Regions from separate parts of the Streptomyces sp. NPDC012466 genome, predicted to be linked through region 2. Evidence: riboswitches for the same ligand, from Rfam matches in the RefSeq annotation. Region 2 holds a riboswitch; each other region holds the start of a gene.

Evidence for each region. A riboswitch is a leader RNA that binds a small molecule or an ion and turns the genes downstream of it on or off. The one in region 2 is predicted to bind cyclic di-AMP.
Region 1: another riboswitch for cyclic di-AMP. It lies ahead of ACFY9E_RS07015 (peptidoglycan DD-metalloendopeptidase family protein); the one in region 2 lies ahead of ACFY9E_RS12380 (peptidoglycan DD-metalloendopeptidase family protein).
Region 3: another riboswitch for cyclic di-AMP. It lies ahead of ACFY9E_RS21425 (NlpC/P60 family protein); the one in region 2 lies ahead of ACFY9E_RS12380 (peptidoglycan DD-metalloendopeptidase family protein).

The regions. Positions count from the first base shown of each region.
Region 1 is NZ_JBIBEQ010000001.1:1,593,806-1,603,832, reverse strand. Features, by position in the region: gene ACFY9E_RS07035 (GTP-binding protein) at 1-339, shown strand, start outside; gene ACFY9E_RS07030 (DNA topoisomerase (ATP-hydrolyzing)) at 336-2,792, opposite strand; gene ACFY9E_RS07025 (insulinase family protein) at 3,134-4,504, shown strand; gene ACFY9E_RS07020 (insulinase family protein) at 4,501-5,889, shown strand; cyclic di-AMP (ydaO/yuaA leader) riboswitch at 6,082-6,246, shown strand; gene ACFY9E_RS07015 (peptidoglycan DD-metalloendopeptidase family protein) at 6,259-7,047, shown strand; gene ACFY9E_RS07010 (FCD domain-containing protein) at 7,236-7,931, shown strand; gene ACFY9E_RS07005 (HPr family phosphocarrier protein) at 8,088-8,369, opposite strand; gene ACFY9E_RS07000 (GNAT family N-acetyltransferase) at 8,548-10,027, shown strand, end outside.
Region 2 is NZ_JBIBEQ010000003.1:14,828-24,854, reverse strand. Features, by position in the region: gene ACFY9E_RS12390 (dihydrofolate reductase family protein) at 1-515, shown strand, start outside; tRNA gene ACFY9E_RS12385 (tRNA-Met) at 689-762, shown strand; cyclic di-AMP (ydaO/yuaA leader) riboswitch at 1,061-1,217, shown strand; gene ACFY9E_RS12380 (peptidoglycan DD-metalloendopeptidase family protein) at 1,229-2,263, shown strand; gene ACFY9E_RS12375 (aldo/keto reductase) at 2,406-3,350, shown strand; gene ACFY9E_RS12370 (PrsW family glutamic-type intramembrane protease) at 3,355-4,701, opposite strand; gene trmB (tRNA (guanosine(46)-N7)-methyltransferase TrmB) at 4,760-5,608, opposite strand; gene lhgO (L-2-hydroxyglutarate oxidase) at 6,141-7,346, opposite strand; gene ACFY9E_RS12355 (MFS transporter) at 7,423-8,847, opposite strand; gene ACFY9E_RS12350 (asparagine synthase-related protein) at 9,672-10,027, shown strand, end outside.
Region 3 is NZ_JBIBEQ010000005.1:519,166-529,192, forward strand. Features, by position in the region: gene ACFY9E_RS21415 (ATP-dependent Clp protease proteolytic subunit) at 1-322, shown strand, start outside; gene ACFY9E_RS21420 (hypothetical protein) at 335-643, shown strand; cyclic di-AMP (ydaO/yuaA leader) riboswitch at 980-1,192, shown strand; gene ACFY9E_RS21425 (NlpC/P60 family protein) at 1,196-1,669, shown strand; gene ACFY9E_RS21430 (DUF6328 family protein) at 1,751-2,380, shown strand; gene ACFY9E_RS21435 (ATP-binding protein) at 2,580-3,038, opposite strand; gene ACFY9E_RS21440 (Scr1 family TA system antitoxin-like transcriptional regulator) at 3,252-4,112, shown strand; gene ACFY9E_RS21445 (DUF397 domain-containing protein) at 4,122-4,352, shown strand; gene ACFY9E_RS21450 (aminotransferase class I/II-fold pyridoxal phosphate-dependent enzyme) at 4,404-5,531, opposite strand; gene bioB (biotin synthase BioB) at 5,682-6,851, shown strand; gene ACFY9E_RS21460 (adenosylmethionine--8-amino-7-oxononanoate transaminase) at 6,844-8,124, shown strand; gene bioD (dethiobiotin synthase) at 8,126-8,851, shown strand; gene bla (class A beta-lactamase) at 8,936-9,835, shown strand; gene ACFY9E_RS21475 (hypothetical protein) at 9,837-10,027, shown strand, end outside.

The DNA of each region.
Region 1 (10,027 bases), on a different contig from region 2:
GACCCCCTCGACCCGCGCCGCCTGATGACCTTCCTGGACAGCCGGCCCGAGGGGCTGTATCGGATCAAGGGCTATGTCGACTTCGGGCCCTACGACGTCCGCAACCGCTACGCCGTCCATGCCGTCGGGCGGTTCCTGCGCTTCTACCCGGAGCCCTGGCCGGCCGGCGGTGAACGCCTCACCCAGCTGGTCCTCATCGGCTCCGGGATCGACGCCCCCGCCCTCGGCAAGGAGCTGGAGGCCTGCGCGAGCGAGACCCCACACGCCGACGAACACGGCATGTGGGGCGTCCTGCGGTACGTGCGCGGGCCCGAGGAGGATCTCGCCGATCCGGCCTAGACCGGCCCGGCCACCACCGACACCGTCTTCGCCAGGGACACCCCCGAGCCGTCACGGCGCGGGTCGATGTCCGGGAGCTCGGCCGGCGTGCCGTTCTTCTGCGCGGCGAGGGCCGGGACGGGGCCCGCCCAGGCAAGGGACAGGCAGTCCTCGCCCTTCAGGAACCGCTGGCAGCGGACGCCGCCGGTGGCTCGGCCCTTGCGCGGGTACTGGTCGAACGGCGTCAGCTTGGCCGTGGTCTGGACGGAGTCGTCCAGTGTGCCCCGGGAGCCCGCGACGGTGAAGACGACGGCGTCCACGGCCGGGTCCACCGCCGTGAAGGAGATGACCTTCGCGCCCTCGGCGAGCTTGATGCCCGCCACACCGCCTGCGGGGCGGCCCTGCGGGCGGACCTGGGACGCCTGGAAGCGCAGCAACTGCGCGTCGTCGGTGATGAAGACCAGGTCCTCCTCGCCGGTGCGCAGCTCGACGGCGCCGACGATCCGGTCGCCCTCCTTGAGGGTGATCACCTCGAGCTCTTCCTTGCTGGCCGGATAGTCCGGCACCACGCGCTTGACGACGCCCTGCGCCGTACCGAGCGCCAGGCCCGGCGACGACTCGTCGAGCGTGGTCAGGCAGACCACCGTCTCGTCGTCCTCCAGGGAGACGAACTCCGCCAGCGGGGCGCCCCCCGCGAGGTTCGGCGCCGCCGGGGTCTCCGGGAGCTGGGGCAGGTCGACCACGTTCAGCCGGAGCAGCCGGCCCGCCGAGGTGACCACGCCCACCTCACCGCGGGCGGTGGCCGGCACCGCCGAGACGATCACGTCGTGCTTCACACGCTTGGCGCCGGCGTCCTCCGCGAACGGCTCGCCGTTCGCGGTGCGGGCCAGCAGACCCGTGGAGGACAGCAGCACCCGGCACGGGTCGTCGGCCACCTGGAGCGGCACGGCGGCGACCGGGGCACCGCCCGACTCCAGCAGGACCGTGCGCCGGTCGGTGCCGAACTTCTTGGCCACCGTGGCCAGTTCGTTGGAGACCAGCTTGCGCAGCTCCGTGTCGGAGTCGAGGATCCGGGTGAGCTCCTCGATCTCCGCGTTGAGGCGGTCCTTCTCCGACTCCAGCTCGATGCGGTCGTACTTGGTCAGACGGCGCAGCGGCGTGTCGAGGATGTACTGCGTCTGCACCTCGCTCAGCGAGAACTGCTCCATCAGGCGCTGCTTGGCCTGCGCGGAGTTCTCGCTGGAGCGGATCAGGCGGATGACCTCGTCGATGTCCAGCAGGGCCGTCAGCAGACCCTCGACCAGGTGCAGCCGGTCGCGCTTCTTGCCGCGACGGAACTCCGAGCGCCGCCGTACGACGGTGAAGCGGTGGTCGAGGTAGACCTCCAGGAGCTCCTTCAGCCCCAGCGTGAGCGGCTGGCCGTCGACCAGGGCCACGTTGTTGATGCCGAAGGACTCCTCCATCGGCGTCAGCTTGTAGAGCTGCTCCAGGACCGCCTCCGGCACGAAGCCGTTCTTGATCTCGATGACCAGACGCAGGCCGTGCTCGCGGTCGGTGAGGTCCTTGACGTCGGCGATGCCCTGGAGCTTCTTCGAGCCGACCAGGTCCTTGATCTTGGCGATGACCTTCTCGGGGCCGACCGTGAAGGGCAGCTCCGTGACGACGAGGCCCTTGCGGCGGGCCGTCACCGGCTCCACCGACACCGTCGCCCGGATCTTGAACGTGCCGCGGCCGGACTCGTAGGCGTCCCGGATGCCGGACAGGCCGACGATGCGGCCGCCGGTGGGCAGGTCGGGGCCCGGGACGTGCTTCATCAGGGCGTCGAGATCCGCGTTCGGATACCTGATCAGGTGGCGGGCGGCGGCGATGACCTCGCGCAGGTTGTGCGGCGCCATGTTCGTGGCCATGCCGACCGCGATGCCCGAGGCGCCGTTGACCAGCAGGTTCGGGAAGGCGGCGGGCAGAGCCACCGGTTCGCGCTCCTGGCCGTCGTAGTTGGGGTTGAAGTCGACGGTGTCCTCGTCGATCGACTCCGTCATCAGGCTCGTCGCCTCGGCCATCCGGCACTCGGTGTACCGCATGGCGGCCGGCGGGTCGTCGTTGCCCAGCGAGCCGAAGTTGCCGTGGCCGTCGACCAGGGGGACGCGCATCGAGAAGGGCTGGGCCATGCGCACGAGGGCGTCGTAGATCGACGCGTCGCCGTGCGGGTGCAGCTTGCCCATCACCTCGCCGACGACACGAGCGCACTTGACGTATCCGCGCTCGGGACGCAGCCCCATCTCGTTCATCTGGTAGACGATGCGGCGGTGCACCGGCTTGAGGCCGTCGCGTGCGTCCGGCAGGGCGCGGGAGTAGATCACCGAGTACGCGTACTCGAGGAAGGAGCCCTGCATCTCGTCGACGACGTCGATGTCGAGGATCCGCTCCTCGTACGAGTCGTCGGGCGGCGGGGTCTTCGTGCTGCGGCGGGCCATCGCTGCCGGCTCCTCCTGTTACTGGTCGCTCGCCTGTGGGGCGTTCATGTCGGTGACGCGACGTCGACCGTACTCAGCCCTCCGGGCCTCCGCGCGCTCGCCCTCTCGTCACCGGCCGCCCCTGCGGCTCGCTCATGCTGCTGCGATCCGGATCTGACGCCGACCATTGTGGACCGCCGCACTGACAACCGGGACCAGGGGCCGGTCCAGGACGCCTCTTCGCGCTGTGCGACCCAGGTCGCCGCCGGGAACTTCACCAGGGCTTCGCGCGCTTGCATACAGTGGCAGGACCGGCAGGAATCCGCGGTCTGAACAACCGCTCAGCGATCGAAGGGACGTACATGCCCATGGGTCACACGGCCACAGCCCAGGCAGGCTCCGGAGGCCTGACAGCGACCGAGCACCGCCTGGCCAACGGCCTGCGCGTGGTGCTCTCCGAGGATCACCTGACCCCGGTCGCGGCGGTGTGCCTCTGGTACGACGTCGGCTCACGCCACGAAGTCAAGGGGCGTACCGGCCTGGCTCACCTTTTCGAGCACTTGATGTTCCAGGGATCCGCCCAGGTCAAGGGCAACGGCCACTTCGAGCTGGTGCAGGGCGCGGGCGGCTCGCTGAACGGCACGACCAGCTTCGAGCGGACCAACTACTTCGAGACCATGCCCGCCCACCAGCTGGAGCTCGCCCTCTGGCTGGAGGCCGACCGCATGGGCTCCCTGCTGGCCGCGCTCGACGACGAGTCGATGGAGAACCAGCGGGACGTCGTCAAGAACGAGCGCCGCCAGCGCTACGACAACGTCCCCTACGGCACGGCCTTCGAGAAGCTGACCGCCCTCGCCTACCCGGAGGGCCACCCCTACCACCACACCCCGATCGGCTCGATGGCCGACCTGGACGCGGCGACCCTGGAGGACGCGCGCGCGTTCTTCCGCACCTACTACGCGCCGAACAACGCCGTGCTCTCCGTGGTCGGCGACATCGACCCGGAGCAGACCCTCGCCTGGGTCGAGAAGTACTTCGGCTCCATCCCCGGTCACGACGGCAAGCCCGCCCCGCGCGACGGCTCGCTGCCGGAGACCATCGGCGAGCAGCTGCGCGAGGTCGTCGAGGAGGAGGTCCCCGCGCGTGCGCTGATGGCCGCCTACCGGCTGCCGCACGACGGCACGCGCGCGTGCGACGCGGCCGACCTCGCCCTCACCGTCCTCGGCGGCGGTGAGTCCTCCCGCCTCTACAACCGCCTGGTGCGGCGCGACCGTACGGCCGTGGCGGCGGGCTTCGGCCTGCTGCGGCTCGCCGGGGCGCCCTCCCTGGGCTGGCTGGACGTGAAGACGTCCGGTGACGTGGAGGTTCCGGTCATCGAGACCGCCATCGACGAGGAGCTCGCCCGGTTCGCCGAGGAGGGCCCCACCGCCGAGGAGATGGAACGCGCCCAGGCCCAGCTGGAGCGCGAATGGCTGGACCGGCTCGGCACGGTCGCGGGCCGCGCCGACGAACTGTGCCGGTACGCCGTGCTGTTCGGCGACCCGCAGCTCGCCCTGACCGCCGTCCATCGCGTGCTGGAGATCACGGCGGAGGAGGTCCAGGAGGTCGCCAAGGCCCGCCTGCGCCCCGACAACCGCGCGGTGCTCGTCTACGAGCCCGTCGCCGACGAGACCGACGACGCCGAGGACACCGCAGCCGCGGCCACCGACGAGAACGAGGAGGCGGCCAAGTGACCGAGCTCGCCACGATGGACTTCCACCCCCGGCCGCAGGCGGGCGAGGCCCGGCCCTGGGCCTTCCCGGCCCCCGAGCGGGGCACGCTCGACAACGGCCTGACGGTGCTGCGCTGCCACCGCCCCGGCCAGCAGGTCGTCGCCGTGGAGGTGCTGCTGGACGCTCCCCTGGACGCCGAGCCGGCCGGCCTCGACGGTGTGGCCACGATCATGGCCCGGGCCTTCTCCGAGGGCACCGACAAGCACTCCGCCGAGGAGTTCGCCGCCGAGCTGGAGCGCGCCGGCGCCACCCTCGACGCGCACGCCGACCACCCCGGCGTCCGGCTCAGCCTGGAGGTGCCGGCCTCCCGGCTCGCCAAGGGGCTGGGCCTGATCGCCGACGCCCTGAGGGCGCCCGCGTTCGCCGACAGCGAGGTGGAGCGGCTGGTCCGCAACCGCCTCGACGAGATCCCGCACGAGCTGGCCAACCCCTCCCGCCGCGCCGCCAAGGAGCTCTCCAGGGAGCTGTTCCCGGCGGGCTCGCGCATGTCGCGGCCCCGGCAGGGCACCGAGGAGACGGTCGCCACGATCGACTCCGCGGCCGTACGCGGCTTCTACGAGAAGCACGTCCGCCCCGCCACGGCCACCGCGGTGGTGGTCGGCGACCTCACCGGCATCGACCTCGACGCCCTGCTCGGGGACACCCTGGGGGCGTGGACGGGCTCCTCGGCCGAGCCGCGCCCGGTGCCTCCGGTGACCGCCGACGACACCGGCCGGGTCGTCATCGTGGACCGCCCGGGCGCCGTCCAGACGCAGCTGCTGATCGGCCGGATCGGCCCGGACCGGCACGACCGCGTGTGGCCCGCGCAGGTGCTCGGCACCTACTGCCTCGGCGGCACCCTCACCTCCCGCCTGGACCGCGTCCTGCGCGAGGAGAAGGGCTACACCTACGGCGTGCGGGCGTTCGGCCAGGTCCTCAGGTCCGCTCCGGACGGCACGGGTGCCGCGATGCTCGCCATCAGCGGTTCCGTGGACACGCCCAACACCGGCCCCGCTCTGGAGGATCTCTGGACGGTGCTGCGCACCCTCGCCGCCGAAGGTCTGACCGACGCCGAGCGGGACGTCGCCGTGCAGAACCTGGTCGGCGTGGCGCCGCTGAAGTACGAGACGGCGGCGGCGGTCGCGAGCACGCTGGCCGACCAGGTCGAGCAGCACCTGCCCGACGACTATCAGGCCACCCTGTACCGGCAGCTCGCCGCCACGGGCACCGTGGAGGCCACCGCGGCGGCCGTGAGCGCGTTCCCGGTGGACCGCCTGGTGACCGTCCTCGTCGGCGACGCGGCGCAGATCAAGGCGCCGGTCGAGGCCCTCGGCATCGGCGAAGTCACCGTCGTCGCCGCCGAGTAGCGGCACGCGCGCGCAGGGGCCCTGGTCGCCTTCCCAGGCACCAGGGCCCCTTTATGCCCGAATTGATACGGAGGTTGCCCGTCTGCCCTGTGGGATGCGCTACAAAAGCCGGGATTCGTTTGGGAATTGAAAGTGGCGCCGCTTAGCGTCATCCGGGCTGTTCGTCAGGCAGTGCGCCGCACCCGCGGCACCGGACAGTCATCGCCGAGTCCCCGTACGGCGCGAGCCAGGGGAGCCGGGGACCCATCGCAGTCCCTGGGGTGAATCGGGCGCCCGCGCGAGTCGCGAGGGAGTCCGTAGGAGACCTTCCTGCTCCGAACCCGTCAGCTAACCCGGTAGGCGAGAGGGAAGGAAAGGACCAGCCACCACATGGCGTTCACTCGCGCCACCGGGAAGCACCGTCGTCCCAGCAGGATCCAGCGCGGCACCGCCCGCGCGGCGGGCGTCGCGGCCCTCGCCACCACCGGCGTGATCGGCACCGTGGCGGCCCCCGCGGCCTTCGCCGCCGAGCCCACCGCCGAGCAGACGGGCCTCACCCCGGTCGTCACCATGGGCGACACCGTGGCCCAGCAGATCGACGCCCAGGCCATCGCGCAGCAGCAGGCCGCCGACGAGGCCGCCGCCAAGCAGAAGGCCGAGGAGGCCGCCCGCAAGCGGGCCGCGGAGGCCGCCAAGAAGGCCAAGGAAGCGGCCGAGAAGGCCCGTGAGGCCAAGGAGCGCGCCGCCCGCGAGGCCGAGCGCAAGCGCCTCAACGCCTACGTGGCCCCCATCTCCGGCTCGTACGTCTCCACCGGCTACAAGGCCAGCAGCGGCCTGTGGTCCTCCGGCAGCCACACCGGCGTCGACTTCCACGCCGCCACCGGCACCTCCGTCCACGCGGTCGGCGCGGGCACCGTCGTCGAGGCCGGCTGGGGCGGCTCCTACGGCAACCAGGTCGTGATCAAGATGAACGACGGGACGTACACCCAGTACGGTCACCTGTCCTCCATCGGCGTCTCGGTGGGCCAGCAGGTCACTCCCGGCCAGCAGATCGGCCTGTCCGGCGCGACCGGCAACGTCACCGGCCCGCACCTGCACTTCGAGGCCCGTACGAGCCCCGAGTACGGCTCGGACATCGATCCGGTCGCCTACCTCCGCTCGCACGGCGTGAACGTCTGACCGACACCTGTTCGCCGTCCCCGAAGCCCCGGCTCCCCGAGCCGGGGCTTTCGGCGTTTACGGCGGCCGGCTGTCCAAAAAATATGCATGGATTCCCGCTTGCCGTCGGAAATTCCGGCTCATTGCAATAGAGTCACGGAACACGCGCCGCTCGCCGGCGTTTCACGGGGATTAAGCGGAGGTCGGTCATGCGTATTCCCGCGCACTCGGTGTGCACGGCCATCCGGGACGACATCGTCGCGGGTGTCCACGCGCGCGGCAGCCGGCTCACCGAAGAACTCCTCGCGCGCCGCTACGGGGTCTCGCGGGTCCCCGTCCGCGAGGCGCTGCGCACCCTGGAGGCCGAGGGCTTCGTGGTGACCCGGCGGCACGCGGGCGCGTGCGTGGCCGAACCCACCGAGCAGGAGGCCGCCGACCTGCTGGAGATGCGCATGCTGCTGGAACCGCTCGGCGCGGCCCGGGCGGCCCAGCGCCGCACCGAGGCGCATCTGAAGGTCCTGCGCGGGCTGGTCCGGCTGGGCCAGGAGCGGGCCCGCCGGGGCACCAGCGACGACCTGCGCTCCCTGGGCGGCTGGTTCCACGAGACGCTCGCCCAGGCCTCCGGCAGTCCCGCGCTGGCCTCGATGCTCACCCAGCTCCGCCACAAGATCGCCTGGATGTACGCGGTGGAGGCTCCGCTCAGCCCCGTGGAGTCCTGGACCGAGCACGGCGCGATCGTGGACGCGGTGGCGCGCGGGGACGCCGAGCGTGCGCGGGCGGTCACGGCGCTGCACACCGAGCGCGCGACGGGCGCGCACCGCCTGCGCCTCGCCTCCGCCGGGGAGCGCGCCGAGCGTGTGAGGAACTCGCAACATCCCGTAAACACGCCGAGCCTGCGGCATTAACACGGCAGCCGTATACAAAGAGAGCGACTAATTCGCAGGGGCCTATTCACGCTGCCCTGATCCGTGGAATTCCGGTCGGGGAGCGGAATGGCGAAGGGCCCGCCCGGTGAATTCGGACGAGCCCTTCGCTGAACGCCCGATCGGGCGCCCGGGAAATCAGACGGTCTCGGGAAGTTCCTCGAGACCCTCGGAGACCAGCTTGGCCAGCCGGTCCAGGGCGGCGTCCGCGCCCTCGGCGTCGGAGGCGAGGACGATCTCCTCGCCGCCCTGGGCGCCGAGGCCCAGGACGGCCAGCATCGAGGCCGCGTTGACGGGCTTGCCGTCTGCCTTGGCGATCGTCACCGGGACGCCTGCGGCCGTGGCGGCTCGGACGAAGATGGAGGCGGGGCGGGCGTGGAGACCCTCGGCCCAGCCGACGTTGACGCGGCGCTCAGCCATGTGTTGCTGCCCTTCGCTTTTCAGGGTTGTCTAGACCAGTTTCCCATACGTGAAGCTGCGCCGGGAGCGGTCCTGAAGGACCGCCCCGGGGTGCCGTCGGATCGCGGCCTCGACCCGACTGACGCCCTCCACAGACTGCCTCGCGCCGCTGTCGGACGCTAGCCGTACTCTGGGGCCCATGCAGACCTCGCCGGACCGGCACGAGTATCCCGCCCACTGGGAAGCCGACGTGGTGCTGCGCGACGGGGGTACCGCGCGCATCCGGCCCATCACCGTCGATGACGCCGATCGCCTGGTCAGCTTCTACGAGCAGGTCTCCGACGAGTCGAAGTACTACCGCTTCTTCGCGCCGTACCCTCGCCTGTCCGCCAAGGACGTCCACCGCTTCACGCACCACGACTTTGTGGACCGGGTGGGACTCGCGGCCACGGTCGGCGGCGAGTTCATCGCCACCGTACGCTACGACCGCATCGGCGCTGACGGAACGCCCGCGTCCGCACCCGCCGACGAGGCCGAGGTCGCCTTCCTCGTGCAGGACGCCCACCAGGGCCGCGGAGTCGCCTCCGCCCTGCTCGAACACATCGCCGCCGTCGCCCGCGAGCGCGGCATCCGCCGCTTCGCCGCCGAGGTGCTGCCCGCCAACAACAAGATGATCAAGGTGTTCACGGACGCCGGCTACACCCAGAAGCGCAGCTTCGAGGACGGCGTCGTCCGTCTGGAGTTCGACCTCGAACCCACCGACCGCTCCCTCGCCGTGCAGTACGCGCGCGAGCACCGCGCCGAGGCGCGCTCCGTGCAGCGGCTGCTCGCCCCCGGCTCGGTCGCCGTCATCGGCGCCGGGCGCACGCCGGGCGGCGTGGGCCGCAGCGTCCTCGGCAACATCCGGGACGCCGGGTACTGCGGACGCCTCTACGCGGTGAACAAGGCCCTCCCCGAGGGGCGGAAGGAGCTCGACGGGGTGCCGGCGCACCGCTCGGTGCGGGACATCGACGGCCCGGTCGACCTCGCCGTCGTCGCCGTACCGGCCGAGCACGTCCCCGAGGTTGTCACCGAGTGCGGCGAACACGGCGTACAGGGGCTGGTCGTGGTCTCCGCCGGGTACGCAGAGAGCGGCCCCGAGGGGCGCGAACGCCAGCGCGCACTCGTACGGCAGGCGCGTACGTACGGGATGCGGATCATCGGCCCGAACGCCTTCGGCATCATCAACACCTCCCCGCGGGTACGGCTCAACGCCTCCCTGGCCCCCGAGGTGCCGCGCCCGGGCCGGATCGGCCTGTTCGCCCAGTCCGGCGCCATCGGCATCGCCCTGCTGTCCCGGCTGCACCGGCGCGGCGGCGGCGTCACGGGCGTGACCGGCGTCTCCACCTTCGTCTCCTCCGGCAACCGCGCCGACGTCTCCGGCAACGATGTCCTGCAGTACTGGTACGAGGACCCCGACACCGACGTCGTCCTCATGTACCTGGAGTCCATCGGCAACCCCCGCAAGTTCACCCGCCTCGCCCGCCGGACCGCCGCCGCCAAGCCCCTGGTCGTCGTCCAGGGTGCCCGGCACGGCGCCGCGCCCCAGGGACACGCCGTCCGGGCGACCCGGCTGCCGCACGCGACCGTCTCGGCGCTGCTGCGGCAGGCCGGTGTGATCAGGGTCGACACCATCACCG
Region 2 (10,027 bases):
GGCGGATCGAGGACGTCGTCCTCATGCGCTACGAGCCGACCGCCCCGGGCACCGGCCCCCTGCCCGCCGCCGCCGACCATCACTGGCTGGCCCTCGCCTGCGAACTGGCCGGCCACTGCCCGCCCTCGGACACGGCGTTCAGCGTGGGGGCGGTGGTGGTCGCCGCCGACGGCACGGAACTGGCCCGCGGCCACTCCCGCGAGGCCGGCGACCCGGTCGTGCACGCCGAGGAGGCGGCCCTGGCCAAACTCGACCCGGCCGATCCGCGCCTGCCCGGCGCGACGGTGTACAGCAGCCTGGAGCCCTGCGCCCGCCGCGCCTCCCGCCCCGCACCCTGCGCCCGGCTGATCCTCGACGCGGGTGTACGGCGGGTCGTCACGGCCTGGCGCGAGCCGGACACCTTCGTCGCGGACGCCGACGGCAGCGGCCTTCTCTCGGCCGCCGGAGTGGAGGTCGTCGTCCTGCCGGAGCACGAGGAGCGGGCCAAGGCCCCGAACCGCCACCTCCCGGGCTGAGTAGGGGCCGAGCGGCCCGACAGGTCGCGTCCGCACCGCCGTCCGCGTCAGTCGGCCGGCACCGACGACCTGTTCACCGCCTGGGAAACCTCACTCACACGGGCACCCCGGGTGGCTGAGCGGCGGGTGTGCACGAGCGGTCCCGCGGATGGCGTACACTGGAGTCACAACGACGCGGGGTGGAGCAGCTCGGTAGCTCGCTGGGCTCATAACCCAGAGGTCGCAGGTTCAAATCCTGTCCCCGCTACTGAAGGCCGAGGGCCGGAATCCGAAAGGGTTCCGGCCCTCGGTGCATTTCCCCGTGACCCTCACGACGGCCCTTACGCTCGGTGAGCGAACCGTCCGGTTCCGCATAACAACTGACACACCGTCAAAACCCCTCAGTCACTTGCGATGCGGTCAACTCGCCCGATTTAAGCCGGTCATGGCAGTAAGTCCGCGCGAAAAAGGTTAATGATCAAGTGGAATCGCTGGAATACACCTCGCGCGTCTATTAACGTTCGATAACGCAGCGCGGTCGTCCCAGCCGTCACAGAAGGCGGCTCCGTGCGCACGCGCCGAATCCCGAAAGGGAACCGGGGAACCACCACTTGGGGTGAATCGCGCGGATACCACCGTGGAAGCACGGCGGGTATACGCGCGTAGGAGACCTTCCTGCTCCGAACCCGTCAGCTAACCCGGTAGGCGAGAAGGAAGGAAAGGAGCACGCCCACGTGGCGTCCAACCGGCCTGCCCCCGCGGCCCCGTTCGCGCCGAAGCGCGACACCGAAACCTTCGGCTACGGCGGTCAGCACACCGACGAGGGCCCGTTCCAGGAGTGGAACCCCACCGAGGAGTCCATCCGTCCCGTCCGTGGCCGGCACCGCGTCACCAAGCAGCGCGGCGGAGGTCTCGCCCGCAGCTCCACCGTCCTCGGCGTCGGCGTCATAGCCGCCGTGGGTGCCGGCGGCATGGCCAGCGCCCAGACCGGCAAGCCCCCGGTGTCCATCTCCGTGCCGGACCTGCCCTCGGTGGGTTCCCTCATCTCGGACGACGACACCCCCGAAGGTTCCGCCACCCCGCTCAGCAGCCTCGGCACCGCCACGGCGGACCCCGAGCAGGGCACCTCCGGTGCCGGCGCCGGCGAGGCGCTGCGCGCCCGGATCATGGCGCAGGTCGAGCACCAGCAGGACCAGATCGAGACCAAGGCCGCCCAGGACGCGGCGGCCGCCGCCGAGAAGGCGGCGGCGGAAGCCGTCGCCAAGGCGGAGAAGGAAGCCAAGGCCAAGGCCGCCGAAGCCAAGAAGAAGGCGGAGGAAGAGGCCGAGAAGAAGGCCGAGGCCGAGCGGCTCGCCGCCCTCGCCAAGCAGTTCACGCTGCCGACCTCCTCGTACACCATCACCTCCAGCTTCGGCCAGGCCGGTGCCTACTGGTCCTCCGGCTACCACACCGGCCTCGACTTCGCCGCCCCCACGGGCACGCCGATCAAGGCGGTGCACAGCGGCACCATCACCGAGGCGGGCTGGAACGGCTCGTACGGCTACAAGACCGTCCTCACCCTCGATGACGGCACCGAGATCTGGTACGCGCACCAGTCGTCCATCGGCGTCAGCGTCGGCCAGAAGGTCAGCACCGGCGACGTCATCGGCCGCGTGGGCGCCACCGGCAACGTCACCGGGGCGCACCTCCACCTGGAGGTCCACTCCGGTGGATCCGCGAGTGGCATCGACCCGATGGCGTGGCTGCGGGGCAAGGGACTGAACCCGTAAGCAACACCGACTCGTTGAAGCACCGGCGGCCCTGACGACGACCCCCCCGACGTCAGGGCCGCCGGTTTTCCGGTGCGGTGTTCACGGGAGCTTCGCGGCCCTTGCGGAATGAGGCGTTCCCCTGCGGTCGTTGCCACAGAGCATGACGTCCCTTCGCAAGCTCGGCTCCTCCGACCTCCAGGTCTTCCCCCTCGCCCTCGGCGGCAACGTCTTCGGCTGGACCGCCGACCAGGACCGGTCGTTCGCCGTCCTCGACGCCTACACCGAGGCCGGCGGCAACTTCGTCGACACCGCCGACGTCTACTCGGCGTGGGCCGACGGCAACCAGGGCGGGGAGTCGGAGACCATCCTCGGCACGTGGCTGGAGGCGCGCGGCAACCGCTCCGATGTCGTCGTCGCCACGAAGGTCGGCCAGCACCCCGGCTTCCAGGGCCTGTCCGCCGCCAACATCAAGGCCGCCGCCGACGCCTCCCTGCGCCGCCTGCGCACCGACTACATCGACCTCTACTACACGCACTTCGACCGGCCCGACGTGCCCGTCGAGGAGATCATCGGCGCGCTCGACACCCTCGTGAAGGCCGGGAAGGTGCGGCACATCGCCGCCTCCAACATCTCCGCCGAGCGGCTGCGGGAGTCCCTGGAGTTCTCCGACCGCGAGGGACTGGCCCGGTACGTGGCTCTCCAGCCCCAGTACAACCTGGTCTCCCGCGACACCTACGAGGGCGAGCTCCAGGACCTAGCCGAGCGGAGCGGCCTCGCGGCCGTTCCGTACTCCGCGCTCGCGTCCGGCTTCCTCACCGGCAAGTACCGGCCCGGTACGACGGTCGAGAGCGCGCGGGCGGGCGGGGCCGCCAAGCACCTGGAGACCGAACGGGGGCGGCGGGTCCTCGGCGCCCTCGACGAGATCGCCGGCACGCACGACGTCCCCGTGGCCACGGTGGCCCTCGCCTGGCTCGCCGCCCGGCCGACCGTGACGGCGCCGATCGCCTCCGCACGGACGGTGGAGCAGCTGCCCGCACTGGTCGGCGTCGGGGAGCTGACCCTCTCGGAGGCCGAGGTCGAGCGGCTCACGGAGGCCTCGGCCTGAGCCCCTAGGAACGGTACGGGTTGTACGCGGGGTACGGCGCCGGCCGGTGGCCGTAGCCGTACACCCCGTACACCGGCCAGGGCGGGGCCACCACCGGGACCGGAGGGGCCGTGATCCGGGCCGCGTGGTCCAGCGCCGGGCGGGCCACCTCCCGGCGTCGCCACAGCTCGCCGAGCAGCTCCCCCTCCCGTACGGCGAAGCCGGCGCCGGCGCCGCCGCGCCGGGCCCGGTGCCGCAGGAACGCCAGCGATGTCGCGTACGCCTCGTACCGCGCCACCTCCCGGGCCGCCGCCCTGCCCGCGTGCCGGCGGGCGTACTGGCGGGCGATCCGCCGGGCCCGCATCGAGCCGAGCGCGAACGGCTCGGCGGGGGTCAGCCAGCCGGCCACGGCGTAGGCGGGCAGCTCCGCCCGCACGGTCTTCAGCTCCCGCTGCCGGGTCCAGATCACCAGCCACGTCAGCAGCCCGAAGATGGGCACCATGAACGCCGTGTACACGGCGAAGAACCCGTACTCGCCGAACGCCGACGAGCCGTTCCACATCGCGTGCATGCCCATCGCGAGCAGCAGCCCGGACAGCGGGAAGGCGACGCGGCGCAGATGCCGGCGGTCCGCCGAGAGCGCGGAGATGCCGAAGCCGATGCCGGTGAGGACCGTGAACAGCGGGTGCGCGAACGGCGACATGATGATGCGCACGAAGAAGGTCGCCGCCGTGACGGAGGCGATGCCGGTGCCGCCGGTGAGCTGGTCGGTGCCGAAGGCGGTGCCCAGGTAGAGGATGTTCTCCGTGAACGCGAAGCCGGTGGCGGTCACCCCGGCTATGACGACGCCGTCGACGATGCCGGTGAAGTCACGGCGCCGGAAGAGGAAGACCAGGAGGACGGCCGCCGCCTTGGCGGACTCCTCGACCACCGGCGCTATCACCGTCGCGCCCAGGGTGTCCGCGCTGGACGGGTCCGCCGTCGCCGTCGCTACCCATCTCGTCGCGAAGCTGTTGGCGACGATCGCTATCAGCGCCGCCGCGCAGGCGCCCCAGGCGAAGCAGAACACCAGGTTCCGCCAGGGGCCGGGCTCGACCCGGTCCAGCCAGCGGAACGCGGCTATCAGCAGGGGCACCGGGAGGACGGCCAGCCCCAGCCCGACCAGGAACCCTTCCGTGCCGGTCTCCTCGCGGACCAGGGCGAGGATGACCAGGCCGGATATCGCGAGGAGCGTGCTCAGCGCGCCGTAGCGCACCCAGGCGCGCTGCCACCAGTGGGCGTGCCGCGAGGAGCCAGCTGTGCCCGAGCCGACGAAGGGTTGGCCGTCGGTGGGACTGCTGGGGTAGGACGGATGTGGGGGGCTGGTGGCCACGGCATTGACCCTAACGACGGATGGGCGCTGTCCGCAGGCGGAGAGGTGCCAAGGGTGGTCAGGCGCCGGCGGGGGACTGGTCCACGTGCTGTACGCGACGGAAGAGGAGGTCGTTCACGACATGTCCCTTGTCCAGTCCCTGGCCCTCGAAACGGGTCAGCGGCCGGAAGTCGGGGCGCGGCGCGAAACCACCGTCGGCCTGCGTGTTCTCGAAGTCGGGGTGCGCCGTGAGGACATCGAGCATCTGTTCGGCGTACGGCTCCCAGTCGGTGGCGCAGTGGAGGATCGCGCCGGGCCTGAGGCGGGTTGCGGCGAGATCGAGGAAGTCGGGCTGGATGATCCTGCGCTTGTGGTGCCGCTTCTTGGGCCAGGGGTCGGGGAAGTAGACGCGCAGACCGCCGAGGGAGTCCGGGGCGAGCATCTCGCGCAGGAGGATGATCGCGTCGCCGTTGCCGACCCGGATGTTGGACAGGCCGTTGCGGTCGGCGAGGTTGAGCAGGTTGCCCTGGCCGGGGGTGTGGACGTCGACGGCGAGGATGTTCGTGGCGGGGTCGGCGGCGGCCATCTGGGCGGTGGCCTCGCCCATGCCGAAGCCGATCTCCAGGACGACGGGGTTGTCGTTGCCGAACAGCTCGGGCAGGTCGAGGGCCCGGCCGTCGATGTCGAGGCCCCACTTGGGCCACAGGCGCTGCAGCGCGTCCGCCTGACCGGCGGTGACGCGGCTGCGCCGCGGTTGGAAACTCCGGATGCGCCGCTCGAAGTGCGACCCGGCGGGATCGGCTTTCGGCCCGTCGGGGAAGCGCGGCTCTCCCTTGGCCCGGGTACGCCGGACGGAGTCACCGGGCGCCTGCGGGTGGGCGTGCGGGTGCGGGTGCGGGTCTTCGGGGGTGTTCACGGAGTCAGACACAGTGCCCTTGATTTTACGGCGGTGGTGCGGTGCGTACCCGCCGGTGGGGGTGGGCGTGCTTACGCCTGACGCCGGGGGTGGTTGGGCCGCGCCTGGGTGTCCGTCCTCGGAACGGCGCGGTGGGGCGCCCTGCCGGCCGACTGCCTGTTGACGCGCCTACCGCTGCGGGCGGACGCCCCCCGGCCCGTCCCCTTCTCGCGGTACGCGGGGTGCTGGGACGTCCCGCTTCGCGCGCGGCAGGCGCAGGCTGTGCTCGCCCGCCCCGCCGGCGTGTGAGGCCGGCCGCCGGTCCCGCCCGGCTGTCGGCGTGTGGGGTAGCCCGCCGGTCCGGCTCGGCTGCGGGTGTGTGGGGCAGGCCGCCGGTCCGGCTCGGCTGCGGGTGTGCGGGTGTGCGGGCGAGAGGGCGGAGGGCATGCGGGCAGCGGGTCGCTGGGTTGCTGGGGCGGTGGGGGAGGGTGGGCGCCGGGGGGACCCGCGTCGCCGGGGTGCGGGGCCGACCGGGCCCGGCGGGGTCGCCGGGCGTCCGGAGAGCTCACAACGCTGCCAGCGCCCTCCGTGCCACCTCCCGGCCGATCGGCAGGGACGCCGTGGCCGCGGGCGACGGTGCGTTCAGGACGTGCACCGCGCGAGGGCCCTCGCGGATCAGGAAGTCGTCGACCAGGGTTCCGTCGCGGAGGACCGCCTGGGCGCGCACACCCGCCGCCGTCGGCACCAGGTCGCCCTCGGACACCGCGGGCAGCAGCCTGCCCACCGCGTCCGTGAACGCCGTCTTGGACAGAGACCGCCGCAGCTCACCCGCCCCGTACCGCCAGTGCCGGCGGGCGATCTGCCAGGAGCCGGGCCAGGCCAGGGTCGAGCCCAGCTCGCGCAGGCGGACCGTGCCCCATCCGTACCCCTCGCGGGCCAGCGCCGGCACCGCGTTGGGCCCGACATGGACGCTCCCGTCGATTCCTCGCGTGAGATGCACCCCGAGGAACGGGAACGCCGGGTCGGGCACGGGATAGACCAGGCCCCGCACCAGCTCCGGCCGGGCCAGCTCGTAGTACTCGCCACGGAACGGCACGATCCGCATGTCCGGGTCGTCCCCGGTGAGCCGGGCGATCTCGTCGCACTGAAGGCCCGCGCAGTTCACCAGGACCCGCCCGCGTACAACGTCCCCGGCGGCCGTCAGCACGGCCACCCCCCGCTCGGGACGCCGGTCGACGCGCACGACCCGCGTGCCGTAGCGGATCTCCGCACCCGAGCCGTGGGCCAGCTGGCGGGCGACCGCGACGAAGTCGCAGATGCCCGTCGTGCCCACGTGTATCGCGGCGAGGCCGCGCACCTCCGGCTCGTACTCCGCGATCTGGGAGGCGCCCAGCTCCCGCACCGGGATCCCGTTCTCCCGGCCGCGCTGCACCAGCGCGTGCAGGCGGGGCAGCTCCGCGCGGTCGGTGGCGACGATCAGCTTGCCGGTGACCGCGTGGGGGATGCCGTACTCGGCGCAGAACTTGACCATCTCCGCCGCGCCCCGCACCGCGTAGCGCGCCTTGAGGGAGCCGGGGCGGTAGTAGACGCCGCTGTGGATGACGCCGCTGTTGCGGCCGGTCTGGTGGCGGGCCGGGCCCGGTTCCTTCTCCAGGACGGTGACACGTGTGCCCGGTGCGGCGCGTGTGATCGCGTACGCCGTCGACAGACCGACGATTCCGCCGCCGATCACCAGCACGTCACAGTCGTATCCGGCCCGCACGCGCACCACCTCCCGCCTCGATAGTGCACTGCGCCACTGACAATGCCTTCAAACGCGGCGGGACGAACGGCCTACCCGCACCCGGCTACGCAGGAGTCATCAGCAGCGGCCTCGCACGCTCACGGAGCTCCACCACCCGTGGCTCGTCACCGTACGGCTCCAGACGGTGCAGGAGGTCCTTCACGTACTCGGTGGTGCGGGCCGAGGAGATCCGCCCGGCGACCTCCACCGCCCGCACCCCCTGCTCGCACGCGGCGTCCAGGTTCCCCGACTCCAGTTCGGCGACCGCGGAGACGACCAGGCGCAGGCCGTGCGAGCGGACGAACTCCTCCGTCGGCTTCGACAGGGCCTGCTCGGTGAAGCGGCGGACCTGGCGGGGCGCCTTGAGGTCGCGGTAGCACTCGGCCGCGTCGGCGGCGAAACGGTCGTAGGAGTAGAAGCCGAGCCAGCTCGGGTCGTTGTCGCCGGGGCGGGCGCGCTCCAGCCAGCTCTCGGCCGCCTTCAGGGCGCCGCCGGCGGCCTGGGCGTCGTTCGCACGCGCGTGTGCCCGGGCCTCGACCAGGCGGAAGAAGCTCATGGTGCGGGCCGTGGCCAGTCCGCGGTTGCGTTCGAGGGCGGCCTGGGCGAGGTCCACGCCCTCGTCGCCGAAGCCGCGGTAGGTGGCCTGGAGCGACATGGAGGCCAGCACGTAGCCCCCGAGGGGGACATCCGCCGCCGCCCGGGCCAGGCGCAGGGCCTGGATGTAGTAGCGCTGGGCGGCTTCCTGCTGGCCCGTGTCGAAGGCCATCCAGCCCGCGAGACGGGTGAGTTCGGCGGAGGCGCCGAAGAGGGCCCGGCCGACCTCGTCGGAGTACGAGCCGAGCAGCAGGGGGGCGGCCTCCACCCGTAAGCATTCGGGGACCATGGACGAACGCCAGTCGCCGCCGCCGTACTTGGAGTCCCAGCGCCGCGCGTCCTCGGCGGCCTCCCGCAGCTTCTGCACATCGCTGTGGCCGACTTTGAGCGGTGCGCCGGAGCCCTCGCCGGGGCCCACGTCACGCGCGACCGAACTGTCGGCCGGGGTTATCAGCCACCGTGAGGCGGGCGTTGCGTATGCGCTCACCGCGAACGATCCGGCCAGCGACTGCCAGATACCGCCCGAACCGGCCCGGCGGCCGGCGAGGTCGAGGCGGTACAGATCCGTCGCCGAGCGCACCGCCTGCCCGACGTCCCGCGGGAAGGCGAGGCCGACTTCGGGTGCCGGGTCCGCGTCGGCCAGCCCGATCTCGTGGAGCGGCACCGGGCGGCCGAGCTTCTGGCCGATGGCGGCGGCGATGAGGTGCGGCGCGGCACCCTGCGGCACCATGCCCTTCGACACCCAGCGCGCCACCGACGTCTTGTCATAGCGAAGCGTCAGACCGCGCTGGGCGCCAAGATCGTTGACGCGCCGCGCGAGGCCCGCGTTGGAAATTCCCGCGAGGGCGAGAACGGCGCCGAGTTTGTCGTTCGGCCCGCGTTGCTCCCTGGACATGCGCCACCCCTCGACACAGACGGCTGCCGCACTGGCATAACCGTGCGGCATTCGTAAACCCAGCGTAGTTCGCCGCATCCCAAGCGTTAAGGGGCATTCTTCCGGTTGGCGGGATTGTGGTCCGTACTGAAGTGCGGTTCAGATACGGGCTGTTGCGACGTGCTCCCACTGTGTGGCCGTGCGCCTGTCCGTGCGCTCTTCTCCGGCCACCGCGGGAGCGGTTCCATGGTCATTGCGTGGGTCGGCCCGCTGTACTGGATCCAGCGGGCTGGGGGACACCGCCGCCTTCATCCCCGCGGGCGGCGGAACGGTCCGGGAGGCGTGCTCCGTCTCCCGGACTGCGCGGCCGGGTGGCAGGGTGCGGAGCCTGTACGGAGAGTGTTCGAGGCTGTCCGCGTGACGCCGATTTGGCCGAAAATCGACCCCGCCGGTCTTGGGGTATCAGGCCTCCGACCATGGCACTTGAGGGCGCGTCCGGTGTGATTGGGGCGCGTTTCGGGGGCGCATTCGCGTCGCAGTCGTACCGGAGACATGTCGCTGGCGTGCCTTGATTCTTGGCGGTCCCTTCCTTTTCCTCCTCCGCCGCGCTCCTGTTTCCCTTCCGGTTCCCTTCCGGATTTTCCGCCCTGCCGCTCGCTGCCGCCGCCCGGGTCTCCTTGTGGCGTGCGGGTGTTCGGGGTGTTCGGGGCGGTGCGGGCGGCTCCGCCGGGGCGCATTCGACGGAGCGCAAGCGGCGTCGGCACCCTCTGGAACGCCTCCTTCATGGCAGCATGGTGAACCGGTTCGTACGGTGCACTGGTTGTCCACAGCCTGTGGAGGCGGCGATGCGGTGGTTGGTGGGATGGAGCAGCACCGCCGCGGGAGCCGTCGCTGCCGGCTCGGCGGGGGCGACCGGCAGCGAGGGTGAGACGCTGCACCCGGTCGGGTCCCAACTCCTGTGGGGCGACCCCGATCCCCTGTGGGCGGTCGGCGACTGGCGCCCCGACGAGGTGCGCGTCGTGAAGGCCGACGACCGGACGCGCATCGCCGTCCTCGGCATCTGCGGCGCCACCGACGAGCAGTTGCGCGTCGCGCTGTTCGCCGCGCGCGGCGGGGCACTTCGGCATCTGACCGCCTGGCCGGGCAGCTACACGGCGATCGTCCAGGTCGGCAGGCGGATCACCGTCTGCGGCGATCTCGC
Region 3 (10,027 bases), on a different contig from region 2:
CTCCTCGGTGCTGCTGGCGGGAGGCACGCCCGGCAAGCGATTCACCCTCCCCGACGCCCGCCTGGTGATCCATCAGCCCGCACTGCCCGAGCCGGTCCGGGGGCAGGCGAGCGATCTGGCCATCCAGGCGGACGAGTTGACGCGCACACGGCTCCGAACGGAGGAGCTGCTCGCCCGGCACACGGGCCGCAGCCGGGAGCAGATCGGCAGGGACATCGAGCGGGAGAGGATTCTCACCGCTCGGGAGGCGGTGGAGTACGGCCTGGTGGACGGGATCATTCCGCACCGCAAGGCCACCCCGGTCCCGCCGGCCGGACGGTGAGGTGAGGCCCCGATGCTCCCGCCCGAACTGCCGCCGCTGCCGGCCCTGACGCGGGCCGAGGCGGAACTGATCGACCGTTACCTCGAGGTCGTCGACCTGCTGGGCCGCATCAACCCGGCGCAGGACGGCGACACCTACCGCGGACTGCGTGCCGCCCAGGCCCTGGTCGGCAAGGCGGCCGCGCTGCGCGACGCGCTGGCCCTCATGCATCAGCGGGGCGAGACGGAGCTGCACGCCGGCACCCTGGCCCGTGCGCTGCGGGTGCTGGACGGCGAGCGGCGCACGGCCCGGCTCACCCTGCCCCCGGAGTCCGTCAGTTGACGCGGAGTCGTCGCCCCGGACGCCCGATCCGACCGTGGACCGTCCGGACCTGAGTCGAAACGGACCAAATGACGTACCCCTGTTCGGAGTAGGCGGGAGACCAGTTTTGGGGCCGTCCCGGTTGCGCAACGCGCGTAGCCACGGGACGGAATGGGGCATTCCGTCGCTGGTCCGGCGGTCCGCGAACCCGTGGACAGTGGCGCGAACGCACACGTGTCCACCCGAACGGGTGAGTGGTGAGTAACAACACAAATACGCGGTTCCGTTGGGAAATCCGGACAGTGATGAGCCAAGATCCCTGTCTGACGACAAGCCCCCGCCGCTGTGGCGGGGCGATCCGGGCGGACGCCGAGTCCTGCCGCCGCCCGGATGACCGGTCGACAGAAGTGGATCGGCAGGAGTGGAGGACCCAAGCACGACGGGTCGCCGGGACGGTCACGCCATGACCGAGCCCGAGCAGCCCTTGGGGTGAAGCCGCGTCAGCGGCCGGGCAACTTCGCCAGCCCGAATCCGACAGGTCATCCTTCACAGGCGGCTGACGAAGGGTTGCGCATGACTGCGCTCAATCGTGTCCCGTCGCTCATGGTTCGGGCCGGCACGGCCTCGGCTCTCACCATCGCCGCGGTGGGCGGCTCGATCGTGGCCCCCGGGTTCTCCTCGGAGGCCGCGGCAGCCACGCCGGCGACCAAGGCGCTCCAGATAGCGGCCTCGAAGAAGGGTGCGCCCTACAAGTACGGGGCCACGGGTCCGCACCGGTTCGACTGCTCCGGGCTCACGCTCTACTCGTTCAAGAAGGCCGGCAAGAAGCTCCCCCGCACGGCTGCCCAGCAGTACAACAAGACCCGCCACATCTCCAGCAAGAACCGCAAGGCCGGAGACCTGGTGTTCTTCCACTCGGGCAGCAACGTGTACCACGTCGGTATCTACGCGGGTAAGAACAAGCTCTGGCACTCCCCGAAGAGCGGGGACGTGGTGCGGCTCCAGAAGATCTGGACCAAGAGCGTCTGGTACGGGCGCGTGAAGTGATCCGCCCGGCGTGCGGCGGCGTCCTGACGCGCCGCCGCACGCCGGAGCGTGACACGGGCTTGTGTGGATACCCGTCGCTCCATGGCCGAGCACCGTCCCTGCACCGCGCGCAACGAGACTCCGCTGCAACGTGCCGACCGCAACTTCGTCGAGCTGCTCCAGGAACTGCGCGTCACCCAGACGGGCGTGCAGATCCTCTTCGCCTTCCTGTTGTCGCTCGCCTTCACCTCGCGCTTCGGGGACCTCGACACGGTCCAGCGCGTCACCTACGTCATCACCCTGCTGCTGGCGGTCCTCGCCGCCGCGCTCTTCACCGCGCCGGCCGCGCTGCACCGCTCCCTCTTCCAGCAGGGCGCCAAGCCCCGCATCGTGCAGGTCTCCTCGCGCCTGGCCACCACCGGCCTGTGTGTGCTGGTGTTCGCGTTCAGCGGTTCCGTGCTGCTGGTGGTCGATGTGACCACGGGCCGGACCGGCGGTGTCGCCGCGGGCGTCGCGACCTTCCTGGTCTGTGCCGGCCTGTGGGGGCTGCTCCCGCGGCTGGTGCGGCGCGCGGGTCTGCGTTCGGAGACGGACGGCACGGCGGGGACGACCGAGGGGAAGCCGGCCGGGGACGACGTCAGGATTCCCGCACCGCTGCGGCGCACCGTCAGGCAGCCGTCAGGGCTTCGGGGAGCGGCAGCGCACCGGGAGGCGTCGGCGCGGCACAGGTGAGGGCCGTCGCGGGCTCCGGTGCGTCGTGAGGCACGGGGAGCGGCGTCGCAGCCGCGCGCGGCCCGCAGAGGGCGGCGTATGCCTCGCAGGCGGCCAGGAGGGGGCGGCGTGGCTCGTGGGTGGCCCGGATGCCGCTCGCGCGGGCCCGGGTGCGCTCAGGGCACCCGCCGGGGAGGTCTTACGGTTCTGCTCCGAGCGGTCACGGCTCCTGCCGGACCACCGTGGTCACCGGCTGCACCGGAACGGCCCACGGGAGCTCGATCGAGATGGTCTTGCCGCCTTCACGGGTGGGGCGGATACGGAGCCGGCCGCCGCACTCGGCGGTCAGCCAGCGGATGATGACCAGTCCGCGGCCGTTGTCCTGCTGGACGGCGGCGGGCAGACGTCTGGGGAAGCGCGGGTGGCTGTCCGTGACACCGATACGCAGCCGCTCGTCGCGATCGAGCTCCAGGTCCACGGTGAACGTCGGTGACTGGCCGAAGGTGTGCTGGACGGCGTTGGTGGCGAGTTCGGAGACGATGAGCCGGACGGTGTCGGACACTTCCGTGTCCGCCGGCAGGCCCCACTCCGCCAGCGTGCCCACCACGTAGGTGCGCGCCGCGGAGACCGAGGCGGGATCGCTCGGCAGAGTGACGGATGCTTCCAAATGGTCTGCCATGGCGACGTCGTCCCTTTCCCACGGGACCGCAGTCCGACACGGAGCGGATGGTTCGAGTACGGTCCCGGACTGGTGCTTCGTCGCCAGACTGCCACCAGAACGCCCCCGAAGGACGGCGATCCACCAAGATATGCATATATCTGTCGCTCAAAGCGGTGAACTCTGCGACGCGAGACCGTATTTGGGTGGCTCGGAAGGAGTAAGGAGGAGCCCATGCAGCACGGTCCCGCGGTGCGCCGCCGGAAACTGGGCGCCGAACTGCGTGCGCTGCGCACCTCGGCGGGGCTCACGAGCGGTGAGGCGGCCAAGCTGGTGGGCTGGCACCAGTCCAAGGTCAGCCGGATCGAGACGGGCACCAGCGGGGTGAAACCGGCCGATGTGCGGTTACTCCTCGACGCCTACGCCGTGGCGGACTCCCAACTGCGCGAGCTGCTCATGGTGTTGGCGGGGTCCGACGAGAGCGGTGGACGTCATCACTGGTGGCACGCCTACCGCGGGGTGCTGCCGCCGACCTACCGGGACTTCATCAGCCTGGAGTCGCAGGCCGGCGTGATGCGCACGCTGGAGACCACGGTCGTCCCGGGCCTGCTCCAGACACCCGAGTACGCCCGCGCGGTGACGAAGGCCGCGGTGGAGGGGCTTCCTGAGGACCGGCTCGACACGCTGGTCGAGGTGCGGCTGGCCCGGCAGGACGTGCTGCGCGCGGATCCCCCGCTGGAACTGAGCGCCGTCCTGGACGAGGCGGTGCTGCGCCGGGAGGTGGGCGGACCCGGGGTCATGGCCCGCCAGCTGGAACGACTGGTCGAGGCCGCCCGGCTCCCCCAAGTGCGGCTCCAGGTGCTGCCGTTCGCCGCCGGGGCGCACATCGGCGTCACCGGCCCTTTCGTTATCTTCTCATTTTCGAGCACTTCTGATCTGGATGTGGTTGTTCTCGACCACTTGACGAGTAGCCTCTACCTCGAACGGAAAGAAGACCTCCAGGCCTACACGGAGGCCTTCAACGCCCTTCAGATCCACGCCCTTTCGCCCGAGGACTCGTTGGATTTCATCGCCGGGACAGCCGCCGGCGCGTAAGGAGGCACCATGCGTGCACTGCCTCGTCACGTCCCCTCAAGCATCGAACTGCACGGTGTGCGGTGGTTGCGCAGCAGCTACAGCACCGGCGCGAACAACTGCGTCGAGACCGCGTGTCCGGATGCCCCGCCCTGGGCCGGACTGCTCGCCGTGCGCGACTCCAAGGACCCGGCCGGACCCGCGCTGCTCTTCTCTCCGGGGAGCTGGGCGGCGTTCGCGGCCGGGGTGGACCGCATGTAGCCGCGTTCGGTCAGACCGACATCGTGCGACACACGGCCGTGTCACGCCGACTCATGGTCGTGTCTCGCCGATCAGCCGTACAGCGCGTGCGATCTGCTGACCGGTCAGGTCAGCGCGGGCGGTCAGCCTGAGCCGTGAGATGCCGTCGGGCACGGAGGGAGGACGGAAACAGCCCACGGCCAGGCCCGCCGCGCGGCACTCCGCCGCCCAGTTCACCGCGTCCTCGGCAGAGGGCGCGCGCACCGAGACCACCGCGGCGTCCGGACGTACCGCTTCCAGTCCCGCGGCGGTCAGGCGTGCGTGCAGTTCGCCCGCCACCGCGCGGGCCCGTGCGGCCCGTTCCGGCTCGCGGCGCAGCAGCCGGAGGGCCGACAGGGCCGCCCCCGCCGCGGCGGGGGCGAGTCCGGTGTCGAAGATGAACGTCCGGGCCGCGTTGACCAGGTGGTCGACGACCCGGGCGGGGCCGAGGACGGCTCCGCCCTGGCTGCCGAGCGACTTGGACAGCGTGACCGTCGCGACGACGTCGTCGGCGCCCGCGAGTCCCGCCGCGTACGGGGCGCCCCGGCCGCCGTCGCCCAGGACGCCCAGGCCGTGGGCGTCGTCGACGACCAGCCCGGCGCCGCGCTCCCGGCAGGCCTCGGCCAGCGCGGTGAGGGGGGCGGCGTCGCCGTCGACCGAGAACACCGTGTCGGACACGGCGATCGCCGTGCCCTCGTGTGCCGACAGTGCCTTGCGCACGGCGTCGGGCTCGGCGTGCGCCACGACCTGGGTGGTGCCGCGGGCCAGCCGGCAGCCGTCGATGAGCGAGGCGTGGTTGCCCGCGTCGGAGACGATCAGGGAGCCGTGCGGGGCCAGCGCGGTGACGGCGGCGAGGTTGGCGGCGTAGCCGGAGGAGAAGACGAGGGCCGCCTCAAAACCGCAGAAGTCGGCCAGTTCCCGCTCGAGCTCCGTGTGCAGTTCGGTCGTGCCGGTGACGAGCCGGGAGCCGGTCGAGCCGCCGCCCCAGGTCCGCGCGGCCCGGGCCGCGCCCTCGGTGATCTCGGGGTGACGGGCCAGCCCCAGGTAGTCGTTGCTCGCCAGGTCGAGGAGCGGCGAAGCGGCCGGACGGGGGCGCAGAGTCCGTACGAGTCCGGCGCGGCGGCGCCGCAGGGCCTGCTCGTCGATCCAGCCGAACGCCATGGGTGGTCCTCCGGGGAATTTGTAGGCAGTGCACAGACACTAGCGGGACGACCAGCAGGTCAGTGTGTGGCAATACCCACACCTCGAAGCGACTCTGTTGTACGAAGTCTCCTTGGCCCCGGGCACCTTCGTAGGACAGGATCGGCTTCCATGGACCTGCTGAACACGCTGGTGGACAAGGGGCTTCGGCGCGAGCTGCCGACCCGCGACGAGGCACTGGCCGTCCTCGCGACGTCCGACGACGACCTCCTCGATGTGGTGGCCGCGGCCGGAAAGGTGCGGCGGCACTGGTTCGGCCGACGGGTGAAACTGAACTATCTCGTCAACCTCAAGTCCGGCCTGTGCCCCGAGGACTGCTCGTACTGTTCGCAGCGGCTCGGCTCGACGGCCGGGATCCTGAAGTACACCTGGCTGAAGCCCGACCAGGCGTCCGACGCGGCGGCGGCCGGCGTGGCCGGAGGGGCCAAGCGGGTGTGCCTGGTGGCCAGCGGGCGCGGCCCGACCGACCGGGACGTGGACCGGGTCTCCGAGACGATCAGGACGATCAAGGAGAACAACGAGGGCGTCGAGGTGTGCGCCTGCCTCGGTCTGCTCTCCGACGGCCAGGCGGAGCGGCTGCGCGAGGCGGGCGCCGACGCCTACAACCACAACCTGAACACGTCCGAGGCGACGTACGGGGAGATCACCACCACGCACACGTACGAGGACCGTGTCGACACCGTGCACAAGGCGCACGCGGCCGGTCTGTCCGCCTGCTCCGGGCTGATCGCCGGCATGGGCGAGACGGACGAGGACCTCGTGGACGTCGTCTTCTCGCTGCGTGAGCTGGACCCGGACTCGGTTCCGGTCAACTTCCTGATCCCGTTCGAGGGCACTCCGCTCGGCAAGGAGTGGAACCTGACCCCGCAGCGATGCCTGCGGATCCTGGCGATGACGCGGTTCGTCTGCCCGGACGTCGAGGTGCGGATCGCCGGTGGACGGGAGGTCCATCTGCGCACGATGCAGCCGCTCGCCCTGCACCTGGCCAACTCGATCTTCCTCGGTGACTACCTCACCAGTGAGGGCCAGGCCGGCAAGGCCGACCTGGAGATGATCGCGGACGCCGGGTTCGAGGTGGAGGGCACCGACCAGGTGACGCTTCCCGAGCACCGGGCCGGAGGCTGCCACGACGGCGGCGGAGTCTGTGGTTCCGGCGGCGGGGCGTGCGGCTCCGGCGAAGAACCGCAGGTCGCCGACTCCCGTACCGGTGCCGAACCCCGGACCGACCTGGTCGCCGTGCGCCGCCGGGGCGCCGGGACCGACCTCGCGCCCAATGCCTGAGCGCACGGTCGCCGAGCTGCTGGAGCTCGACCGGCGGCACGTGTGGCATCCGTACGGCCCGATGCCCGGACGGCAGGAACCGCTCGTCGTGGAGTCGGCGAGCGGGGTGCGGCTGCGGCTCGCCGACGGCTCGGGAGAGCTGGTCGACGGGATGTCGTCCTGGTGGTCGGCGATCCACGGCTACAACCACCCGGTGCTCAACGAGGCCGCGCGCGAGCAGCTGGGACGGATGAGTCATGTGATGTTCGGGGGGCTCACCCACGAGCCCGCCGTGCGGCTGGCGAAGCTCCTTGTCGACATGTCGCCCGACGGCCTGGAGCACGTCTTCCTCGCCGACTCCGGGTCGGTGTCGGTCGAGGTCGCGGTCAAGATGTGCCTGCAGTACTGGCGTTCGCTGGGCCGCCCCGGCAAGCAGCGGCTGCTGACGTGGCGCGGCGGCTACCACGGCGACACCTGGCAGCCCATGTCGGTGTGCGATCCGGACGGCGGGATGCACGACCTGTGGACCGGGGTGCTGCCCCGCCAGGTGTTCGCCGACCCGCCCCCCGTGGAGTACGAGGAGGCGTACGCCGAGCACCTGCGGTCGCTGATCGAGCGGCACGCCGGTGAACTGGCCGCGGTGGTCGTCGAGCCGGTCGTGCAGGGCGCGGGCGGGATGCGGTTCCACTCCCCGGCGTACCTGCGGGTGCTGCGCGAGGCGTGCGACGCGCACGACGTGCTGCTGGTCTTCGACGAGATCGCGACCGGTTTCGGCCGTACGGGCGCGATGTTCGCGGCGGAACACGCGGACGTGACGCCCGACGTGATGTGCGTGGGCAAGGCCCTGACCGGCGGGTACCTGACGATGGCGGCGGCGCTGTGCACCGCGCGGGTGGCCGACGGCATCTCGCGGGGCGAGGTGCCGGTGCTCGCGCACGGCCCCACCTTCATGGGCAACCCGCTGGCGGCCGCCGTGGCCTGCGCCTCGATCGAGCTGCTGCTCGGGCAGGACTGGACCGCGGAGGTCAAGCGGATCGAGGCGGGGCTGCGGGACGGACTCTCGGCCGCCTCGGACCTGCCGGGGGTGAAGGACGTCCGGGTCCTCGGCGCGATCGGGGTCGTACAACTGGATCACGCCGTGGACATGCGGGCGGCGACCGAGGCGGCCGTGCGCGAGGGCGTGTGGCTGCGGCCGTTCCGCGATCTGATCTACACCATGCCGCCGTACGTGACGGGCGACGCGGACCTGGCGCGGATCGCGCGGGCCGTGTGCGCGGCGGCGCGGGAGGGATGACATGCCGGTACTGGTGATCACGGGCACGGGCACGGAGGTCGGCAAGACGGTCGTGACCGCCGCCGTCGCCGCGACGGCGCTGGCGGCCGGCCGGTCGGTGGCCGTGCTCAAGGCCGCCCAGACGGGCGTACAGCCGGACGAGCCGGGCGACGCCGCCGAGGTGGCGCGCCTGGCGGGGCCGGTGACGACGGCCGAACTCGCCCGGTATCCCGAGCCGTTGGCCCCGGCCACCGCCGCACGCCGGGCGGGCCGGGCGCCGGTGCATCCGCACGAGGTCGCGGAGGCCGCCGCCAAGCTGGCCACCGAGCACGACCTGGTGCTGGTCGAGGGGGCCGGCGGACTGCTCGTACGGTTCGACGCGGCCGGCGGGACCCTGGCGGACGCCGCCCGGCTGCTGTCGGCGCCGGTGCTGGTCGTGGCGCCGGCGGGCCTCGGCACCTTGAACACGACGGAGCTGACGGCGCGTGAGCTGCGCTCCCGGGGGCTGGACCTGGCCGGGATCGTGATCGGGAGCTGGCCGACCGCCCCGGACCTCGCCGCGCGCTGCAATCTCGCGGACCTGCCGGACGTGGCCGGAGCGCCGCTGCTGGGCTCCGTTCCGGCGGGGTCGGCCGCCCTCTCCCCCACCGCCTTCCGGGCGGCCGCGCCGCACTGGCTGGCCCCCCGGCTGGACGGCTCGTGGGACGCGGAGGCGTTCCGGGTACGGGAGGCACCCGAGGCGTGGTGAGGGTCCGGACGGGCACGCGGTGAAACCGGCCCGGACATGATCGCGTGTTGATCTGCGTACGTGATCGCCTCCGAAGGGACCACCTTGCACACGAACGGATCACGCCCGTCCCGCCGCACGGCTCTCGCACTCGGCACGGCCGCCGCTCTCTCGCTGGGCGGCGGCACGGCCCACGCCTCACCCGGTACCGGTGGTGTCACCGCGCGGCTGCGGGAACTGGAACGGGAGCACACCGCCCGGCTGGGCGTGTACGCCCGTAACCTGCGCACGGGCCGGACGGTGGTGTACCGGGCCGACGAACGCTTCCCGATGGCCTCGGTGTTCAAGACCCTGGCCGCCGCGGCCGTCCTGCGCGACCTCGACCGCGACGGCGAGTTCCTGGCGCGGCGCGTCCGCTACACCCGGGACTACGTCACGAAGTCCGGATACTCCCCGATCACCGAGAAGCACGTCGCGACCGGCATGACCGTCGGCGAACTGTGCGACGCCACCATCCGCTTCAGCGACAACACCGCGGGCAACCTGCTCCTGAAGGAGCTGGGCGGGCCGACGGCCGTCACGCGCTTCTGCCGCTCGATCGGTGACCGGGTCACCCGGCTCGACCGGTGGGAGCCCGAGCTCAACTCGGCGGAGCCGTGGCGCGTGACCGACACGACCTCCCCGCGTGCCGTCGGCACGACCTACGCCCGGCTCGTGCTCGGCACCGCGCTGGAGCCCCGGGACCGGGCACGGCTCACCGACTGGCTGCTGCGCAACACCACCAGCACCGAGAAGTTCCGCAAGGCCCTGCCCGCCGACTGGCTGGTCGCCGACAAGACCGGCGGCGGGCGGTACGGCACCAACAACGACGTGGGCGTCGTCTGGCCGCCGGACGGCCCGCCGATCGTGCTGTCCGTCCTGACCACCCAGCCGGAGGAGGACGCCGTGGCCGACAACCCGCTGGTGGCCAGGACGGCCGCGCTGCTGGCGGCGGAGCTCGCCTAGCGTGACCGTCGGCGGCAGGTCGTCGTGGGATGCCTGGCTGGTGAGCGGCGCGGCCGGTGTCGCCGCCGCGCGGGCGCTGCACTCCGCCGTACCCAACGGGGTCGGGCGGCTGGGAAGCCTGCTGGAGACGTTCCTGCCGTGGCTCGGGGTGGCCGTGCCCGTGCTCGGCTGCCTCGCCCTGCCCAAGCGGTC